4 regions of the Rhodoferax sp. GW821-FHT07G04 genome follow, and region 3 is predicted to be linked to each of the others. Evidence: predicted binding sites of a transcription regulator. Region 3 holds the regulator's gene; each other region holds the start of a gene.
The links. Region 3 encodes sigma-54, which starts transcription at its own class of promoters, with help from an activator protein. Its sites were predicted from a motif close to TGGCANGNAANCTGCTTT; they were not measured.
Positions count from the first base shown of each region.

Region 1: AC07OO_RS24510 (pilin) is a predicted target of sigma-54. The motif match lies at 3,012-3,029, and genes of this name have one in related genera.
Region 2: AC07OO_RS16365 (TorF family putative porin) is a predicted target of sigma-54. The motif match lies at 3,548-3,565, and genes of this name have one in related genera.
Region 4: AC07OO_RS15555 (DUF1549 and DUF1553 domain-containing protein) is a predicted target of sigma-54. The motif match lies at 2,709-2,726, and genes of this name have one in related genera.

Region 1 is NZ_JBWKQD010000007.1:74,672-79,930, reverse strand. Features, by position in the region: gene AC07OO_RS24520 (glycosyltransferase family 2 protein) at 1-568, opposite strand, end outside; gene AC07OO_RS24515 (tetratricopeptide repeat protein) at 552-2,474, opposite strand; gene AC07OO_RS24510 (pilin) at 2,541-2,969, opposite strand; gene AC07OO_RS24505 (tetratricopeptide repeat protein) at 3,133-5,199, opposite strand.
Region 2 is NZ_JBWKQD010000002.1:1,543,740-1,548,998, reverse strand. Features, by position in the region: gene AC07OO_RS16380 (helix-turn-helix domain-containing protein) at 1-695, shown strand, start outside; gene AC07OO_RS16375 (ammonium transporter) at 806-2,359, opposite strand; gene glnK (P-II family nitrogen regulator) at 2,373-2,711, opposite strand; gene AC07OO_RS16365 (TorF family putative porin) at 2,740-3,513, opposite strand; gene AC07OO_RS16360 (YifB family Mg chelatase-like AAA ATPase) at 3,715-5,259, shown strand, end outside.
Region 3 is NZ_JBWKQD010000002.1:1,000,640-1,005,898, forward strand. Features, by position in the region: gene AC07OO_RS13800 (THUMP domain-containing class I SAM-dependent RNA methyltransferase) at 1-1,261, opposite strand, end outside; gene rpoN (RNA polymerase factor sigma-54) at 1,258-2,871, opposite strand; gene lptB (LPS export ABC transporter ATP-binding protein) at 2,871-3,623, opposite strand; gene lptA (lipopolysaccharide transport periplasmic protein LptA) at 3,698-4,345, opposite strand; gene pap (polyphosphate:AMP phosphotransferase) at 4,556-5,259, shown strand, end outside.
Region 4 is NZ_JBWKQD010000002.1:1,369,368-1,374,626, reverse strand. Features, by position in the region: gene AC07OO_RS15560 (DUF1501 domain-containing protein) at 1-308, opposite strand, end outside; gene AC07OO_RS15555 (DUF1549 and DUF1553 domain-containing protein) at 358-2,679, opposite strand; gene AC07OO_RS15550 (RBBP9/YdeN family alpha/beta hydrolase) at 2,940-3,548, shown strand; gene AC07OO_RS15545 (S9 family peptidase) at 3,475-5,259, opposite strand, start outside.

The DNA of each region.
Region 1 (5,259 bases), on a different contig from region 3:
CCACACCATGACCTGCGCGGAAGAAACTCATTGTGATCGTTGTGGGATAGGAGAACCCATTGGGCAACAGGTACAAGAACTGACTGAAGTGCTGGGCCTTGACCGCCCGGAAGCCGGAGGTGAGGTCCTGCACGGTTTGCTGGACCATCCAGGTTGCGAGCTTGCTGAATACGTCGTTGGCCACCGCCCGGTGCGCCCCAGCGTGAGAGCCCGATTGGCGCGCACCGACCACCATGTCATACCCCTCGGCCAATTTTTCCAATAGCCTCGCAATGTCCGATGGCTGGTGTTGGCCATCTGCATCCATGAACACAATGATGCTGCCACTGGCCGCGCGCGCACCGGTTTTGATGGCTGCGCCGTTGCCCTTGGAGTAGGGGTGTGTGACCACGCGAACACCGTGGGTGCGGCACACGGTTTCGGTGTCATCCGTAGACCCGTCATTGACCACGATGATTTCCGTACCTAGGGGTACGCACTGCGACAGTTCGGGCAACAATTTCTGCAGCCCGCCCGCCTCGTTGCGCGCAGGAATAACGACCGAATACGTATCAGCGCGGGCTTGCATGGTTGTCAATCGTTTCAAATATTTTTTTCAGGTGATCGAGGCTCGGCTTGTCGCGCGACGGCACGGCAATGTTCAATAGCCGCGCATATTCCTGCTTTGCTTGGTCTACTTTACCGGATTGCACATACAGCTGAATCAAATTCATGCGCAGCGCAATGGAGGCGGGGTCGCTTGCCACCGCAGCTTGCGCGTATTCGATTGCCAACGGAATGGCGTGCGATACAGCAACGGCATAGTCCATCGCGAGGGCATACAGCATGGAACGCGTTATGTTGTCCAGGCTTGGGTTGGCGATGCCGGCCTGGATCAGCCCCGCCACTTCGTCGTCGGTCATGCACAGTTTGTGATCGGCCAGCATGGGCGACAAACCCTGCAGCAAACCGCGGTCTTCCGGGTTGAAGCGCGTGCTTGCAAAGTGCTTGAGCACGTCCGCCGCAAGGCGCGGGTCCTTGGGCTTGCCAGCGATGCAATCCAGGTACACCAAGCCGATCACGGCCGTTTTGCCACTGCTATCCAGCGCCGCAGCACGCTGCAAATGGGCTCGCACCAAGTCATAGGCTTGCGCGCCCCCTTGACCGGCCTCAAACGTTCTTTCCAGGACGCCGACGGCATATTCGTAATTCGCCCGGGCCGACTGCGGGTGATTGGACACTTCAATCTGGCGGCGACTCAAGTCACTTGACCATTGCGAAGCTCGCAGGTGGCTGACAAAACCGCAATACACACAGAAGCCACACAGTACAGCGAGCCGCGGCATGGTCCATTGCTTATTCGCCTGTGCGCTTGGCAAGAGCACGCTGACAAGCCACAGCAGTGGCCCAACGGAGGCTATGTAGTTGCGGTGTTCAAACGCAATCTCCAGGGGCAACAGCGTCGATTCCAAGGCGTGCGAGACCAAAAACCAGAACACGGCAAACGCGAACAGTGGTTGACGCTTACGCAAGCAATAGGCCCAGGCGATGACCCCCATCCAGCCCACAATGGCCAACAGCGTTGCGGGCGGGGCCAAGATGCTGCGCGAAACGGCGATGTCGTCGTGGTACAGACCAAAAGACTTTGCCACCGGCAATAGCAACTGTTGCCCATAGAACCACAACACGCGCGCCTCGGTCATCAAACGCTCTTGCAGGTTGAAATCCCGCAAACGGTAACCGGACGTCACGATCTCCCAGTATGTCCAACACAGTATGCCCAACAGTGCCCCTGCTAACAACGTCAACGGCCATCGGATGGTGAGTGGGATGCGGCCTAGGCTGCGCAGTAACAACCACTCACACAGAAAGAGATACAGTGGAAACAGGATGCCCGTCTCTTTGGAGAAGACCGCGGCCGGCAGACAGGCCAGGAGGCTCAGTGCAATGGCACCCCATCCACGCCAGGACTGCATCGTGCGTCCGTAAAGATAGAGCAATATGCCTGCAAGCATGAAAAGGGCTGACAGACTGGTCATGCGCTGCACGACGAGCAATATGGGCAGCGCATTCATGGGATGCACGGCCCAGAGAACCGAGGCACAGGCAGCCATGCACCACGCCTGCGGGGTACTGAGGCCGGGTTTTGCAAGTGCCAACACTTGCCGCGCCAGCATCAGAACGATCAGGGCATTGGCGTAATGGATGCCCAGATTGAATAGTTTGAACGAAAAGGGAGACTCACCAAAAAAGTAGTAGTTCAGTGCGAAGCTGAGCATGCTCAGCCCACGCCCCATGGGACCAGCTACGCCACTGCTAGCAGCGGCTTTCCAGGCCGCCCAAGAATCGTCCGCCACACGCAAAGCACGGTTGCCGACGATATTGCCAAAGTCATCAAATGCAAAGGCTCCCGAGAGCCCAACCCAATAGATCGCAAGCAATACGGCGCCCAAGGCCGGGACAAAACACAGCGGGAGGAGGCGAGTGGACTTCAAGAACGGAATATGTTGTGTCAAAAAAAAAGCCCCGCCGCAGCGGAGCTTTTTACCTGTAGCCGAAGATTAACGGCAGTTAGCAGGCTTGTACTTAGCATTGATGGAGCCGCTGCAAACCCAGCTCACAACACCGTCGGTACCAGCATTGCCCATCAAAGTGATGGTGCTACCAGAAATCTTGGCTTCGCCCTTGGCCGTAGCAACCAGAGTAGCGGTGTTTGTTGCGGCAGTGGAGTAGTCAATCTGGGAAACATAGGGAGAGGATTGCGCGCCAATACCAGCGGATGTTGCGTTGGCAGGCATGTGACCCAGGGTCTGGAAGGCCTCAGCAACCGAAGTCTTGCCGCCAGATGCAGCCAAAACCACTTCACTGGTCTTTGCACGAACCGTGTAATCTTGGTATGCAGGCAACGCCACAGCGGCCAAGATACCAATGATGGCCACGACGATCATCAGTTCGATGAGGGTAAAACCCTTTTGGATAGAACGCTTCATAGTAAAACTCCTTGTTGAATAGAAAGTGAAGGCGAAGCGATTAGAGCACTTTTCATGCCACTTTGGTAGCCCTACTAGCGCGCCCGCAATGGTGGCAATTTGAGAGAAAAAGAACAAATTTTGTACTCTGCCGGCCAAGAAAGGACTTTTTTGTCAGGATGATTCATCCCATTTTTGCCTTTACCATGCCGTAGAAGGCATCTTCCAAGTTGCGAGCAAACCGCTTTCCATCGAACAGAGCGGACGCCAGCGCCTTGGCGCGCAGATCAGAACGCAAGCTTGCCAACGTGCTCAAATCCTTCGCCTTTTCCACAGCCATCTGCACGTAGTCCTGCTCGCTCCTCGCGACCCAATCATCGAGTTCGACGCAGTGCAACATGCTTTCACCTTGGCGTGCCAACAAGGTGTTACCCGCCAAGGTCACGGTTGGCACCCCCATCCACAGAGCCTCCGCTGTTGTGGTGCCGCCCGGATAGGGAAATGTGTCAAGGATCAAATCCACCTCGGAATAGGACCGCAGGTACTCTTCGCGCGGGACTCTACCAATCAAATCCACACGGTCAACATCGATGTTGGCGATCGCCAGGCGGCGTTTGACATCAACGACTGTGGCTTCATGGTTGAGGGGGACTCCATGCAATCTGAACCGCGCCGATGGCATTCTCTCCAGGATTTGTGCCCAGAGCGCCAGCGTTGCGTCAGTGATCTTGTTGAGTGCTTGGTACGACGCAAAGGTCGTATAGCCTTTGCGCAACGCCGGCACGCTCCCGGCCGTGACAGGCTGCAGCGTAACCGGGGGGCTGAAGCACAGACGCGTTTCGGGCAGAAACCAGAGAGCTTCTGAATAAAACTGCGCCTCGTCCTCGTGGACAGATGTTTTATCTACCAAGATGTAGTCCATCTCCGCAACACCTGTGCTGGCCCAGTAACCCAGCCATGCCACCTGAACCGGGGCCGGGCGCCAAGCAAATACAGGTAGACGTGTCTGCCCGGTATGCCCGGAAAGATCCACCAGCACATCAATCCCGTCGGAATGGATTTCCTCCGCCAATTCCTTATCCGTCATGAACGAAACACTCCTCCATTCGGAGAACAATTTCTTGAGGTGTTCGGTGAGCGCGTCTTCCGTCACCCGGCTGGAATAAGCAACACTTGTAATCTTGCCAGGATCAAGCGCCGACAACACGTTGACCAGGAACATGCCCACGGGGTGCGAATGCAAATCAGCCGAGACAAACCCCACGCGCAAGGGGCGCCCTGCTCTAGGAATCTGCGTACTTAGCCAGCTTGTAAAAGGCTTTGCCCGCGCGCTGGCTTGTTTGCCATAGTTTCTGGCTTCTTTCAAATAATCGGCCGGGTCGTAACCAGGCAAATAGCTGAGATCAAACAGCAAGTTCTGGTGCACATATAAATACTGGGGATTGATTTCCAGAGCCTTTCGGTAGCACTCCACGGCCTTGTCGCGCTCGCCCAGCATTTGATAAGCAGTCGCCATATTCGCATAGGCCTGGGCATTGTCCGGCTCGAATGACAGGATTGCCTTGCAATTCTTGAGCGCAGAGAAATGGTCCCCCAGCCTGATCTGCGCAGTACTTAAGTTGAACAAAATGACTGCTTCATTGGGCTTCAGTTGCTTGGCCAACGAAAAGCTGGCTGCAGCCGCAGCATAGTCACCCGTTTCCAAATGCAGGTTGCCACTGAAATAGTGGAAATTGACGGTGTCGGCACCAAAAGCCGGTCCCTGGCTCATCACAAGCTGCGCTTCTTTGGGTTGGCTGCTTTGCGCCAGGGCAATACACAGATCACGCCGGCAGAGATCAAAATCAGGCTTGATCGCCAAGGCCTTGCGGTAACTCACAATCGCCTGCAACCACTCATTGCGATCCCTGCACAAGTTCGCAAGCATATAGTGCGCGTCAAAATCATCGGGATCGAGTTCGACCGCCCGCTTGAGCATTTCTTCTGCATCGACCCATCGCCGCTGTTCCAGCAGAACATAGCCAAGATTGGAGTAGCAGACAGCGTTCGTTGGGTCCGCCGCAACACCATTGCGATAGCATTGCTCGGCTTCGACGAAATTTTCATCGCCTAGAAATGCATTGCCCCGCCTCTTCCACTCATCTGCAGTCACTTGGACCACAGCTTGCGGAACAACATTCACAGCGTGCTCTTGGTGGACCGATAAGTCACCTTTGCGGCTCTCAAACTTTGCGGCCAACCATTTCAGCATAGAACTCTTGCCCTTGATTCAAGAAGAATTAATTTTATAAGCGAACATCCACAACCATGC
Region 2 (5,259 bases), 540 kb from region 3:
CCGGGCGTGCTGAACCGAGTCGGGAGTTGGTGCTGCGCTTGGCGCAATGCCTGGAGGTTCCCATCCGCGAGCGCAATGCGTGGTTGACGGCGGCGGGCTACGCGCCCATGTACCGCGAGCGCGGGCTGGACCACGCCGATATGGCCGTCGCATGCCGCGCCATTCAGACCCTGTTGACCTGCCACGAACCCTTTCCGGCCATCGCGTTGGACCGGCATTGGAATGTCGTGGCCACCAACCGTGCTACTACCGCGGTGCTGACCGGCCCGCAGGTGCCGGCATCTGTAGTCGGCGCGAATGTCATACGGTTGTGCCACGCCCCTGGCGGCCCGTCGCATGCCATTGCCAACCGGGCGCAATTGCGCCAGCACCATCTGCGGCGCCTGCAACAGCAAATTCGGGTGACGGCGGACCCGGTACTCGAGGCTTTGCTGGTGGAACTGAATGCTTATCCGGCACCGCCCACGATGCTGCACGCCCCGTTGGCCGACGATGGCTTGGGTGTTGCGGCGCCGCTGCTGCAAGTCCACAGCGCCGAGGGTTTGCTGAGTTTTTTCACGGCCAGCACCGTCTTCGGTTCGGCCAATGACATCACCCTGTCGGAGATGGCGATGGAGTTGTTTCTACCGGCCGATGCGTCGACGGCTGCCGCGGTTCCCCGGTTGATGGCGGGTGCGGTGGCGGGCCCCGGCTGAGGCCCGTAGGGCGAAAAAAAGCCCGGAGGAACTTTGCAGTTCGTCCGGGCCTGAGCCTTTTTGTGAAACCCTCGGTAGCGCGCTTGCGCGCGCCCCGTTTGCTGCTGGCTTTAGCGGCTGTAGGCCGTCTCGCCGTGCGAGGTGATGTCCAGACCTTCGCGTTCGTCTTCTTCGCTGACACGCAGACCGATGGTCTTGTCGACGATGAAGTAGGCGACGATGGAGACGATGCCGGACCACAGTACGGTCACACCCACGGCCTTGGCCTGGATCCAGACCTGGGCAGCGATGGAGTAGTCGGCCGGTGTCACCATGGTGGCGGTCACCCAGTCGCCCATGGCGCTCGGGCCACCCAACGAGGGCGATGCAAACACGCCAGTCAGCAGGGCACCCAGGATGCCGCAGACGCCGTGCACGCCGAACACGTCCAGCGAGTCGTCAGCACCCAGCAACTTCTTCAGACCGGTCACACCCCACAGGCCGGCAAAACCGGCGATCAGGCCGATGGCCAGGCCACCGCCGATGCCGACATTGCCGGCAGCGGGTGTAATGGCCACCAGGCCCGCCACGGCGCCAGACGCAGCGCCCAGCATGGATGCCTTGCCCTTGTGCATGGCTTCGCCGATGGACCAGGTCAGCACCGCGGCGGCCGTGGCGACCAGTGTGTTGACGAAGGCCAGGGCAGCAAAGCCATTGGCTTCCAGCGCGGAGCCGGCGTTGAAACCGAACCAGCCCACCCACAACAGCGCGGCGCCGACCATGGTCAGTGTCAGGCTGTGGGGCGCCATGGCTTCCTTGCCATAACCAATGCGCTTGCCGATGAAGAATGCGCCCACCAGACCGGCCACGGCGGCATTGATGTGCACCACGGTACCGCCAGCGAAGTCCAGCGCACCCCATTGCCAGATCATGCCGGCAGTGGCGTTGACCTTGTCCACGACTTCCTTGCTGGTGTATGCGTCTGGGCCAGCCCAGAACCAGACCATGTGGGCCATGGGGGCGTAGCTGAACGTGAACCACAGCACCATGAAGGCCAGCACGGCGGAGAACTTGATACGTTCGGCAAAGGAGCCAACGATCAGTGCGCAGGTGATGCCGGCGAACGTGGCCTGGAAGGCAGCGAACACGATCTCGGGAATGACAACGCCCTTGCTGAAGGTGGCGCCGTTGGCAAAGGTGCCTGCGACGTTGTCCCAGATACCCTTCATGAACAGGCGGTCAAAGCCACCGATGAACTGGTTGCCTTCGGTGAACGCCAGGCTGTAGCCGTAGATGAACCACAGCACAACGATCAGCGAAAACGTGACCATGACCTGCATCAGCACCGACAGCATGTTCTTGCTGCGGACCAGGCCGCCATAGAACAGGGCCAGGCCGGGCACGGTCATCAAAATGACCAGCAGCGTGGAGACCATCATCCAGGCGGTATCGCCCTTGTTGGGAACGGGAGCAGGTGCTGCGGCGGCCGAAGCAGCGGCGGCGGGTGCCGGTGCAGCAGCAGCCGAGGCCGCCGCTGCGGGGGCTTCAGCCGGCTTGGCCTCGGGTGCGGCAGCCGATGCGCTGGCAGCCGGCGCTGAAGCGGGTGCGGCAGTCTGGGCCAGTGCAGCCGATCCGGCTGTCAGCAGACCCCAGCCCAACGCAAGGGAAACGAGTAGTTTTTTCATGGCGTGCCTTCTGTCAGAGAGCTTCTTTGCCGGTCTCGCCGGTGCGGATACGCACGACCTGCTCCAGGTCGTACACGAAAATCTTGCCGTCGCCGATCTTGCCGGTGCGGGCTGCGCCTTCGATGGCTTCGATGACACGGTCCACCAGGGCGTCGTCAATGGCGGCCTCGATCTTGACCTTGGGCAGGAAGTCAACGACGTATTCCGCGCCGCGGTACAGCTCGGTGTGGCCCTTTTGACGGCCGAAGCCCTTGACTTCGGTGACTGTGATGCCTTGCACGCCCATGCCGGACAGGGCTTCGCGCACCTCATCGAGCTTGAACGGTTTAATGATCGCCGTTACGAGTTTCATGGTATTTCCTTGGAAGGTGGAGACAGGATCAGAAGGTGTACTTCAGGCCGACGGTGACACCGTTCTTGCCGAGGTTGTCAAAGCCGTTGGCCTTGTAGAAGGAGTCCTTGGCATCGGTGGTGATGGCGGCCACGGAGGCGCTCAGGCCGTTGCCGAAATCCTTGCCCAGCGTCAGCGAGTAGTCGTTGTAGTCGCCGGCGCTACCGGTCTGGTTGGGGATGGACTGGTGGCCGTAGTGCGGCGTCAGCGTGAAGCCATTGCCCAGGTCGAAGGCGGCGGCGACTTCGAAGTAGGAGCTGCCCTTACTGTCGGGGTTGGCAATGAAGTTGCTGGTGGACTGGCTGTACTTGGCAGTCACGATGCCGAAAGTGACGGCGCCATAGACTTCGGTGGTGTTGGCATTGACCAGCACGCGGTCCGCGGTGTTGTTGGGGTATTGGTAGGTGATGACACCCACATCGAAGCTGAAATCCTTGGCGATCTCGGCCTTGTAGCCACCGTAGATATCGACTTCCAGCGTGCCATCGGTGGCGCCCACATAGTCTTTGATCCAGTTGATGTTGGACGCCCAGGCACCGACATAGAGGCCGCTCTTGTGGGCAAAGTCCACACCGGCTTGCAGCGCGGGCTTGAAGGATGTTTGCGAAAGGCTGCGGAAGCGGTAGTCGCTGACCACGCCGACGTTGAAGCTCAGGCTGTTGGCTGGCTCGGGCGCGGCGGCTGGAGCAGCCGTCTGGGCCATTGCAGCGGTACCGACCAACGCAGTTGCGAGAACGAGGATGGATTTAGTTTTTAGGCTCATGGAATACTCCTGAAGGGTTGCGGGACGAAGCCTTAAAGCACGATGCATGCCATTGCCCTTTTTTCGGGCAAGGGTATGTTGCTGTAGACCAATCGGGGCGCTTGGCGTTATGCTATCTGTATAAATAAACAGGTATCAATGGGCTGCGCACTATTTTGGTGTGATCCTATTGCGGTGCGCACTAATTTGGGGGTTTTTAAAATGGGCTTGTCTTTGGTGCAAAGTCGCGCGTTGCGGGGGCTGGACGCGGCCAAGGTCACGGTGGAGGTGCATCTGGCCAATGGCCTTCCCAGCTTCACGCTGGTGGGGCTGGCCGATGTGGAGGTCAAGGAGGCCCGAGAGCGGGTGCGTTGCGCGATCCAAAACGCCGGCCTGGACTTCCCACATAACCAGAGGATTACCGTCAATCTGGCCCCGGCCGATCTGCCCAAGGATTCGGGTCGGCTGGACCTGCCCATCGCTCTGGGCATTCTGGCCGCCAGCGGGCAGATCGACGGTACACAGCTTGCCGCCTACGAATTTGCCGGAGAACTCTCTTTGACCGGTGCCCTGCAGCCGGTGCGTGGCGCGCTGGCCATGGCCCTGGCGCTGCATACCGGCAAGGTGGCCGCGCGGCTGGTGCTGCCACCGGGCAATGCGGAAGAGGCGGCCCTGGTGCCCGGCTCCGAGGTCTACCGGGCACGGCATCTGCTGGACGTGGTGCGGCAGTTTGTGCCCGCCGGTGCAACGCTGGACGCCCTGGCTGCCAACGACATTGCGCCGGCCGATGATGGCTGGGTGCGCATCGTCCCCGATCTGCTGCAGGTCCGCGCGGCCGAATGGCCCGACATGGCGGATGTCAAAGGCCAGGTCGGCGCCAAACGCGCATTGGAGATCGCCGCTGCGGGCGGCCACAGCGCCCTCTTGGTCGGGCCACCGGGTTCCGGCAAGTCCATGCTGGCGCAGCGCTTTGCCGGCCTGCTGCCGGCTATGTCCTGCGACGAGGCGCTACAAAGTGCCGCCATCGGCAGCCTGGGTGGCCGCTTCTCGATGGCCAGCTGGGGCGTACGGCCGACCTGCTCGCCGCACCATTCGGCCAGTGCAGTGGCCCTGGTAGGGGGCGGATCACCCCCGCGACCCGGTGAAGTGTCGCTGGCCCACAATGGGGTCCTTTTTTTAGATGAAATGCCGGAGTTCCAACGGTCCGCATTGGAGGCCTTGCGCGAGCCGCTGGAGACCGGTTGCATCACGATCTCCCGGGCGGCACAGCGTGCCGAATTCCCGGCCCGCTTCCAGCTGATCGGCGCCATGAACCCCTGCCCCTGCGGTTACCTGGGCTCGAGCGCCTACCAGTGCCGCTGCACGCCGGACCAGATCCACCGTTACCAGGCCAAGCTCAGCGGTCCGCTGATGGACCGCATCGACTTGCACGTGGAAGTGCCCAATCTGGCCCATGCCGATCTGCTGGGTGCGCCGGTTGGCGAGTCCACCGACAGCATCCGGACCCGCTGCGGCGCCGCGCGCCAGCGGGCCATGGATCGCCAGGGCAGCAGCAATATGGCGCTGCAGGGCCAGGCCATTGACCAGCATGTGCAGCTGGATGCCGATGCGCTGAAGTTTCTGAACGTGGCAGCCAGCCGCCTGGGCTGGTCAGCGCGGGGCACACACCGCACGCTGAAGGTAGCGCGCACCATTGCGGACCTGGCGGGCGCCAAGCACACGCAGGTGGCGCACCTGGCCGAGGCCATGCAGTACCGGCGCAGCGCC
Region 3 (5,259 bases):
GCCCGTTCCACATCGGGACGCGGCGGGATTCTTTGAGGCGCATCTTGCTGGGCAACTTGAGGTCGGGCGTCAGTATCCAGCCGGTCCAGCCGCTGAAGTTTTTCTTCCAGTGGGTGGCCAACTGGCTGAAGAATTCGCCGCCGTCCTCGGTCACGGCCTGCTCGCGCGCGCCGCTGACGGGGTGGCTGCCGGCGCTGGAGGCCTCGTAGTCTGGCGACGGCAGATCGCCACCAGCCTGCCGGTGCGCAGGTCCTGCGCGCCGGGCTCCGGCCCCGCTGACACCCGCCACGGCAATACGGTCACCATAGGGTGGGTTGAGCAGCAGCAAGCCGGGCACATCGGTGGGCGGCATGCGTTGCAACGCGTCGCCACCGCGGAACTCGACGACATCGGCCACACCGGCGCGCTCGGCATTGCGCTGGGCAAAGTCCACCATCCGGTGGGACACATCGCTGCCAAAAATCAATGGCCCCTGGTCGGGTCCCGGCTTGACGACGGCAGCGGCAGCTTCGGCCTTGATGGCGTCCCAGACGTGTTGCTGGAACGGAATGTATTTCTCAAACGCAAAGCGGCGCAGGCTGCCCGGTGCGATGTTGCAGGCGATCTGCGCGGCCTCGATGGCAATGGTGCCGCTACCGCAGCAGGGGTCGTACAGCGGCAACAGATCATCGTCACCCTCGGCCCAGCCGCAGGCGGCAATCATGGCCGCGGCCAGCGTCTCTTTCAGCGGCGCCTCGCCCTTGTCCTCGCGCCAGCCGCGCTTGAACAGCGGCTCGCCCGAGGTGTCGATATACAGCGAGCAAGTGTCGGTGGTCAGGTGGGCATAAATGCGCACATCGGGCCACTGGGTGTTGACGTCCGGGCGCACCCCGTGGGCCTTGGCGCGGAAGCGGTCGCAAACGGCGTCCTTGATCTTGAGCGCGGCAAAGTTCAGGCTGTTCAGCGGGCTGTGCTGGGCCGTCACCTCGACCTTGATCGACTGCTGGGGCGTGAACCAGATCTCCCACGCCACGTCGCTGGCGGCGCGGTACAGGTCTTGTTCGGTGCGGTATTCCGTGTAGTTCAGCTGCACCAGCACGCGCTGGGCCAAGCGGCTGTGCAAGTTGAGCCGCAGCGCGTCGCGCCACGAGGCCTGGGCCATCACCCCGCCACGGCGTGTCAGCAGGTCCTGGCCCATCAAACCGGTCAGGTCGTGCACCTCATGGGCCAGCAGGTCTTCTACGCCGGCGGCGCAGGGGAGGAAGATTTGGAGTGAGTTCATAAAGCCTTCCTCAACGACGCGGGAGCAATCTTCAGCCCCTCGCGGTATTTGGCAACCGTGCGGCGGGCGCATTCGATGCCCTGCTCTTTCAGCATCTCGGAAATCTGGTTATCACTCAAGGGCTTTTTGTCGCTTTCGGCGCTGATGAATTGCTTGATGAGTGCGCGCACGGCCGTGCTGGACGCATTGCCGCCGGACTCTGTGCCCAGGCCGGAGCCGAAGAAATATTTCAGCTCGAAGGTGCCGAACGGCGTGGCCATGTATTTGGCGGTGGTGACGCGGCTGATGGTGGACTCGTGCAGGCCCAGTTCGTCGGCAATCTCGCGCAGCACCAGGGGGCGCATGGCCAGCTCGCCGTGCGTGAAGAAGCTTTTTTGCCGGTCCACGATGGCGGTGCTGACGCGCAGGATGGTGTCAAAGCGCTGCTGGATGTTCTTGATGAACCAGCGCGCCTCTTGCAGGCGCTGCTGCAGGCCGGCGTAACTGGCGCTGTCCTTGCCGCCACCACGGTGGTTGCGCAGCACGTTGGCATAAATGTCGTGCACGCGCAGCTTGGGCATGACCTCGGGGTTGAGCATCACGCGGAACTGCGGGTTGACACCGGGGCGCACCTTGCCCACGGGCACCACCAGCACATCGGGCACAACGATGTTGCGCTCCACATCCACAAAGCGGCGGCCGGGCTTGGGTTCCAGGCGGGCGATCAGCGTGATGGCCTCGCGCGTCTGTGCGTCGGTGCCGTTGCAGCGCTGCACCAGGGTCTTGACATCGCGGCGGGCCAGCAGGTCCATGGGCTGGGCGCAGATGCGCAGCGCCAAGGCCAATAGTGCGGCCTGCTCGGGCTCGGGCGGGTCCAGCGCGTCGTCCAGTTGGGCGCGCAGTTGCAGGCGCAGGCATTCACCCAGGTCGCGGGCGCCCACACCAGCAGGCTCCAGGCTTTGCAGCAGGCCCAGGGCGACCGTGAAGTGGTGGACCAGGTCTTCCAGCTGTTCTTCATCCGCGTCACCGGCTAGGCTGCGGGCCAGCTCGGGCAGCGGGTCTTCGAGGTAGCCGTCGTCGTTCAGCGACTCGATCAGAAAGCGCAGCGCGCTGGCATCCACCTCGCCCAGGCGCAGGCCCAGCGCCTGGCGGTGCAGGAAAGACTGCAGCGACTCCTGGGTACGGGCCAGTTCGGTGGCGTCGGTGTCTTCGTCGTCACCCAGGTTGTTGGTGCGGGCCTTGGCATCCGTGCCCCATTCGCCGTCGTCGGGCACCAGTTCGGTTGTGCCGTCGCCGTCCCAGCTGGGTTCGTCGTCACCGCTGCCCAGCGGGGTGGTGTCTTCGTCCTTTGTGCTGCTAGCCCCCGTGGAATCTGGATAGTCCGCTACGGAATTGGAAGCAACTTCGGATTCACGCTCCCCCGCACTGACCGGCGTATCGGCCTGGGCCAGGCCAAACTCCTCGCGCACGGCCTCGTCCTGGGTCAGTTCCAGAAAGGGGTTTTCGTCCAGCATCTGCTCCACTTCCTGGCTGAGTTCCAGTGTGGAGAGTTGCAGCAGGCGGATGGACTGCTGCAACTGGGGCGTGAGCGCCAGGTGCTGCGAGACGCGTAAAGAAAGCCCCTGTTTCATCACATCCGAAAGTGTTCGCCGAGGTACACGCGGCGCACGTCGGCGTTGTCCACGATCTCGGAAGGCGTGCCCTGGGCCAGCACGCGGCCGTCGCTGATGATGTAGGCGTGGTCGCAGATACCCAGGGTCTCGCGCACGTTGTGGTCGGTGATCAACACACCAATGCCGCGCGACTTCAGGAAATTGATGATGCGCTGGATTTCAATGACGGCAATCGGGTCGATACCGGCGAAGGGCTCGTCCAGCAAGATGAAGCGGGGCCGCGTGGCCAGCGCGCGGGCGATCTCCACACGGCGGCGCTCACCACCCGACAGCGCCAGCGCCGGTGATTCGCGCAGATGCTCGACGCGCAGGTCTTGCAGCAGCGCGGTCAGGCGCCGCTCGATCTCGGCGTTGTTCAGCGGCTTGCCGGCCTCGTCGTGCTGCAACTCCAGCACGGCGCGCACGTTTTCCTCGACATTGAGCTTGCGGAAAATCGACGCCTCTTGTGGCAGGTAGCCCAGCCCCAGGCGCGCACGGCGGTGGATGGGCATGTGCTCGATGGAGTGGCCATCTATCGTGATGTCGCCGGCGCTGGCACGCAGCAGGCCGACGATGATGTAGAAGGATGTGGTCTTGCCCGCGCCATTGGGCCCCAGCAGCCCCACGACCTCGCCGGTACGCATCGTCAGGGACACATCCTTGACCACCTGGCGCTTGCCGTAGAACTTCTGGATATGGCTGACCTCCAGCCGGCCCAGGGTCGAATCCACCGCGCCGCTGCCGTTGGCGCTGCTATCTGTGTCTTTGCTGCTTTCGCCGCTGTCTGCGGCCACCACCACATCGCTCACTGGGGGGTTCCCCCCAATGTCGTCGTGGCGCGCAGGTTGGGGCTGGGTTGGGATGCCGCCTTGCCCGCCGCCGGTGCAGAGGCAGCAGCTTCGGGCTTGGGCGTCAGCATGGCTCGCACCCGGCCGCCGGGCGCGGGTGCGCTGGCACTGGTTTTTGCACTGGCGGCGCTGCTGCCATCCACACTGAATTTATCGGTCAGGTTCTCATACACAATGACCGCGCCGCTGATTTCGTCGGCCACTGCGCCACCGCGCAGGCGGCGCAACTGGGCCTTGCCGGTGAATTTAACAATATCGGCACGGCCGTCGTAGTCAATGTGCTCGCTCTCCACCTCGATGAATTCGTCCAGGGCCTCGCGCTTTTGCCGAAAGAACGCCGGCCGCTCCGGCGAGCCGGAAATAGCGCCGAACTGATAGCCGTCGGCGTCCTGGCGCACATCAATATGGGCGGCGCGGACTTGGATCGTGCCCTTGGTCATTACCACGTTGCCATGGAAGATCGTGAGCTGTTTGACATCGTCGTAGCGCATGGTGTCGGCTTCGAGATTCATAGGCTTGTTGCGGTCGGCCTTTTCTGCCCAGGCGGGCATGGCAAGCGCCGTGCAAACGGCCAGGAACAGCAGAAGTTGGGGTGGTTTTTTCATAAAGGCACGGAACTTGCTCGGGTGGAGCCTGGACGATTGTACTGAGCATAGCGCCACAATCGCTTCTGGTACCCCGGGCTTTTTAGGGCGCTTCTATTTTTATAGCTACATATTCAGTATGTACAAGGGCTAGGCTCCATTTCCATCAATGCCTGTCCGCTCCAACCCCCCGGCCTAGAATGGCTTGGCCAATCAGCAGGAGACATGCCCATGTTCGAATCCGCAGAAATCGGCCACACCATCACCAAAGCTGCCTACAAGGCCGCAGTCCCGGCCCTGCGCGCAGCGCTGCTGACTGCACAGGTAGACCTGCACGAGAACAAGAAGATTCCGGTCATCGTGTTGGTCAGCGGGCAGGATGGCGCCGGCAAGGGCGAGACCATCAATGTGCTGTACGAATGGATGGACGCCCGCTTTTTGTCCACGCTGGCTTTCTCTGAGCCCACTGACGAGGAGCGCGAGCGCCCGCCCATGTGGCGCTACTGGCGTTCGCTGCCGCCCAAGGGGCGGGTCGGCATCTTCGCCGGGTCGTGGTATTCGGAGCCGATACGCCAGCGCATCGAAGACGAGATTTCGCTCAAAGAGCTGGATGCCCAGGCCGACCAGATCAACCGTTTCGAGTCCATGCTGGTGGATGAGGGCGCGCTGGTGCTGAAGTTCTGGTTCCACCTGACCAAGGAAGGCCAGGCCAAACGCCTGAAGGCGCTGGAGAAAGACCCGCGCACCGCCTGGCGTGTGACGCAGTGGAACTGGGACCGGCTCAAGACGTACGACAAACTGCAAGACGTGGCCGGCCACCTGCTGCGCATGACCAACACGCCGTGGGCGCCGTGGATGGTGATCGAAGGCACGGACGACCGCTACCGCTCACTGACCGTAGCGCAGATCCTGCTGCAATCCATGCAAAAGAAGCT
Region 4 (5,259 bases), 370 kb from region 3:
CCGCCTTGGGTGCTGGTCTTGATGCCTTTCAGGAAAGATGCAGGAATGTCCTGGCCGTGCAGACGGACCAGTTCGGGTTTGTAGTCGTACAAATCCAGCGTGCTGGGTGCGCCGTTCTGATGCAACCAGATCACCGTTTTGACCTTGGCAGGGAAGTGCGGCAGTTTGGCCGCCAGCGGATCGGCGAGGTCGGCCGCATGGGCTGCCGAGAATGCGCCTACGCCAGGCAGCAGGCCGCTCAATGCGGCACCGCCGACCAGTCCCTGGCCTGATTTGATCAAGAAGTCGCGGCGTGAATTGTGGCTCATGGTGTTTCCTTGTGTGGATATGGATGGATTGGATGCAAGCGAAGCGAAATCAGAAGCGGTAGGCAAAGTCGTTGGAGTTGGCAACGGTGTGGACCAGGTCCACAAAGGCCGCCGCGCGCACGGGGCTGAAGTGCGCCGTGGTCTCTTTCAGATGGGTTGGCAGGGCGGCTTCAAACCGGCCACCGGTGGCCTTGGCGGCAATCACCTTTTCCTGCTGGTTCAGGAAGCCCTGCAGCAGGGTCTTCTCAGCCTTGTTGGGGTTGCGTGAATACAGCACCTGGTAGAGCCGGTTCAACTGTGCGCTTTCGTCTTGCCCCGCCTCATTGATGACGCGGCCTGCCAGGGCCTGCGACCAGCCGAACACGATGTCGCTGTTGAACAGCGTCAAGGCCTGCAGCGGTGTGGTGGTCACGTCGCGCTTGTGGTGAGGCTGCGAGGGGTTGGCCGGGTCAAAGGTCTGCAGCAGCGGATAGGGCACACTGCGCCGCACGAAGACATAGATGCTGCGGCGGCGGGCGTCTTCCGCACTTTGGGCTTCTTGCCACAGATTGCCTGCGCCCAGGTTGCCGGGTACGGGTGGGAAGACGGCAGGCCCGCCTACCTTGTCCACCAACTCACCCGACGCGTAGAGCAGGGAGTCGCGGATTTCCTCAGCGTCCATGCGCTTGCGTGGGAAGACGGCCAAGAGCTTGTTGTCGGGGTCTGCGGCCAGCGCGTCCTTGCGCTCGGCCGAGGACTGGCGGTAGACGCTGGACAGCAAGATCTGGCGTTGCAATTGCTTCACGCTCCAACCTTTCTGCGTGAAGTCATTGGCCAGGTAGTCCAGCAGTTCGGGGTGCGTGGGCTTGGTACCCGCGCGACCAAAGTCGGCCACCGTGCTGACAATGCCGGTTGCGAAGTACTGGCTCCAGACGCGGTTCACATAGACCCGTGCGGTCAACGGGTTGGATGCGCTGGCAATCCAGTTGGCCAAGGCTGTCCGACGGCCCGACGATGTGGCGGTTGGTGTGATCTGGGGCTTCACATTGCCGGCCCACAATGCCGGGAAGCCGGGCTGAACCTCTTCCAGTGGACGCTCGTGCACGCCGCCGAAGCGGACAAAGGTGGGAGGCGAATCCGCACGTCCCAATTCGCTGGCGGCGGTCAAAGTGACCGAGCCGCTGCCAGGTTTTTGCTTATCGAACTTCTTCAGCTCGACGGTCAGCTTGTCATAGGCTTGCCACTTTTCGACGTTCGCGGGCTTGTAGTCGTTACTGTCCTTGTCGGTGGCGGTCAGTTTCAGGTAGCTGGCAATGTCGGCATCCGTGGTCACGGTCTTGAGGCGGAAGTTCACCCAGCGGTCCAATGGAGTCCACTCGCTCTCGGGCTTGAAGATGGCTTCCCGGCTGTCGGTCAGGTAGCGCTCCTTGTGGTACTTGTAACCCTCCTCCCGCACCGAGTCCAGGATGGCCTTTTGCTTGGCGCGGATGTCCTTGGTGAGCTCGTTGTAGGCGTTGCGTGCCTTCTCGAACTCCAGGTCGTGTGGCCCTTTGTCGGTCAGAGAAGCCTTCTCGTCAAAGCTGGTATTGGCAAAGAACGCTTGCAACTGGAAGTATTCCTTTTGGCTGACCTTGTCGGCCTTGTGGTTGTGGCAGCGCGCGCAACCAATCGTGGCGGAGAGAAAGGTCTCGCCCACCAGGTCGGTCATGTCGGTGGCGATTTGGTATTTGCGTTGCACCAGGTCGCGCGAGTTGCTGTTGTCCGGGTAGCCGGCCAGGAAGCCGGTCGCAATCTTGGCCTCCTGGCTACCGGGCCACAGCTCGTCACCGGCAATCTGTTCCTGTATGAAGCGGTTGAAGGGCTTGTCCTGGTTGAAGGCATTGATCACGTAATCGCGGTAGCGCCAGTTGTTGGGCCGCGTGTTGTCGTTCTGAAAACCGGCGCTGTCGGCGTATCGGGCCAGGTCCAGCCAGCGGCGCGCCTGCCGTTCGCCAAAGTGGTGGGACGCCAGCAGTCGATCGACCAGCTTCTCATCGGCGTTGGGTGATTTGTCGTTCACATAGGCCTTTACCTCTTCGGGCGTGGGCAGCAGGCCCCAGGCATCCAGCGTGGCACGTCGGATGTAGGTGGCGCGGTCTGCAACGGGCGAGGGTGTCAGGCCCTTGGCCTCCAGCTTGGCCAGCACGAAGGCGTCGATGGGTGTGCGCACCCAGGCCGATTGCTTGACGGCGGGCACATCGGTTGGCTTGACGGCCTGGTAAGGGGACCAGGTCTTGTTGGCGGCGGGTGCAGCGGCGGTCGCTGAGCCAGCGGGTGCGGGTTTGCTATCGGCAGCGACGGCCAGTGCCGTGCTCAGGCCCAGCAGAAGGGGAAGGTAGAACGTGTGTTTCATCGAGTAGCTCCATGGACGGAGCGCTACTCTTTGCAACTAGCGGGCCAGGCTTTTGGCCTGCTTTTGCGTGCTTTTGCAACACAAATGGCCTGGGGTCTGCTGGGCTTCCAACACGGTGGCCATAGCAATGGTGAATACGCAACACCAGGCGGTGCAGGCGTCTATATCCCAATAAACGCATAAACAAAGAAGAACATAGTCGTTGGAATTCTGCGCATCGCTGACCACAATCCCGCTTCATCTTTGAGTAACCGCAACCTATGGCAACCGTTCCCTCCATCATCATCGTGCCCGGCTGGCGCGACTCCGGGCCCGGCCATTGGCAGAGCCTGTGGGCCGACAGCCTGCCCGGTGCACAGCGCACACAGCAGGACGATTGGGTGGCACCTGCGCGCCAGGCCTGGGTGGGCTCGTTGGCGCGCCAGATATTGGCAGTGGATGGCCCCGTGGTGATCGCGGCGCACAGCCTGGGCTGCATCGCCACGACGCATTTGCCGCCCGAAGCCGCTGCGCGCATCCAAGGTGCCTTGCTGGTGGCCCCGGCCGACCCTGAGCGCCGCAGTGTGCTGGCCGACTTTGCGCCCGTGCCCTACCAGCCCTTGCCCTACCGCAGCATTCTGGTGGCCAGCAGCAACGACCCCTATTGCCCCGTGCGCACGGCCGGTGCCTATGCCCGCGCCTGGGGCAGCGAATTCGTGCGCCTGCAAAACGCCGGCCACATCAATGTGGAAGCCGGCTTTGGCGCCTGGCCGCTGGGCTTGGCGCTGTTGCAATCACTAGTGGGCAGCGGTTGGTTCAGCGACCCAGGTATTTCTCAAACCAGGCCAGAAAGCGCTGCTGCATATCCTGTCGGTAGCTTGGCAGCTTGAGGCCATGGTACTGGCCGGGGTAGATCACCAACTGCGTATCCACACCCAACATCTTCAGCGCCTGGTACATCTGCTCCCCGCCGGTGATGGGCACATTGAAGTCCAGCTCACCGCCTAGAAACAGCGTCGGTGTGCGGATGCGGTCGGCGTGGAAAAAGGGGTAGGACACCTTGATCCACAGGTCTTGTGACTTCCACGGCGGACCCATCTCCCGCTCGTATTGCACGCTGTACTGGTCGGCGCCAAACATGCTGAGTTGGTTGGCACTGCCCGCACCGCTGACGCCGGCCTTGAAGCGCGCGTCGCTGGCGATCACGTAGTCGGTCAGGATGCCGCCATAGCTCCAGCCGCCCAGGCCCAGGCGCGCCGGGTCGGCAATGCCTTGTTTGACGGCCCAGTCCACCGCGCCCAACAGGTCTTGCACTTCCTTGTTGCCCCAGTCGGCATAAATGGCTTGCTGGAAGGCATCGCCCCGGCCGCTGCTGCCGCGGTAGTTGACCTGCAGCACCACATAGCCACGGGCGCTGAGGAGCTCACGCATCACATTGCCATCACTGGCCAGGCGGTGCGCATCCTGGCCATTGGGGCCGCCATGGATCAGCAGCACGGTGGGGTATTTCTGGTCAGTCTGGTAGTTTGGTGGCAGTGTCATCAGGCCATGCACCTCGGTGCCGTCCTTGCTGGCGGAGCTGAACTCCTCCGTACGTCCCCACTGCAAGCTGGCGACCCAGTCGTCGTTGTGGTGGCTCAGACGTTGCAAGGCGGGTGTGGTGTTGGTGGGTTTGAAGACATGCACTTCATCGGGCTGCTTGGCACTACCGGCCAGCACGGCCAACGTGCCATTGCCTGCCACGGACAGGTAGGACACGCTGGCTTGTGTGGGTGTGATCCGCTGCACAGCGCTGGCGTTGCCTGTTGCCGCGTTGACGCGCACCACGTAGCTGCTGCGGTCATCGTCCACGATGCCATACAGGCTGCGCCCATCGGGTGCCCAGGCCATTGCATTCTGGAAGCCGCGCTCCAGGCTTTGGCTCAGCACGTTCACAGGCCCGCCATCCCGGCTGACGCTGGCCATGCGGTAGCGTTGGTAGGCGGAGAAGCGCACATCGCTGCCCATCAAAAAGGCCAGCGAGCGGCCATCAGGGCTCCACAGCGGGTAGCTGTCTTCGTCGGTGGTGAAGGTGGCCAGCTTGCGGGGCGCTGCTGCTCGCCCGGTCTGCGTGGGCAGGTCCATGACCCACAGGCTGGTTTCTTCGGTGCGGTCGGCCTCGGGTGCGCGGTTGCTGAAGAAGGCCATCTGGCGGCCATCGGGCGACCAGGCCGGCGCGGTCTCGCCAAAGTTGCCACTGGTCAGTTGCGTGAGTTGGGACGTAGCCAGATCCAGCGCAAACAGGTGGTTCTTTTGCGGGCCCAGGTAGCCCTCAATGTCCTGCTTGAAGTGGAAACGGTCGATGACGATGGGCGGTTTGGTTTTGCGCTTCCAGCCCTCCATCTGTTCGGGCTCTTCGCGGGGGTCGGCATCGGGTACCACCAGCACCAGGCGTTTGCCATCGGGCGACCAGCGGAAGTCGTTGACGCCGGTCTTGGTGGCGGTGACCTGCTCGGCCTCGCCGCCGCTGCGGCTCAGGCGCCATACTTGGGCGTTCTTGCGCGCGGCCTCGTCCTCGCCACGCTCGGCCAGAAAGGCCAGCCACCGACCCTGCGGGTCCCA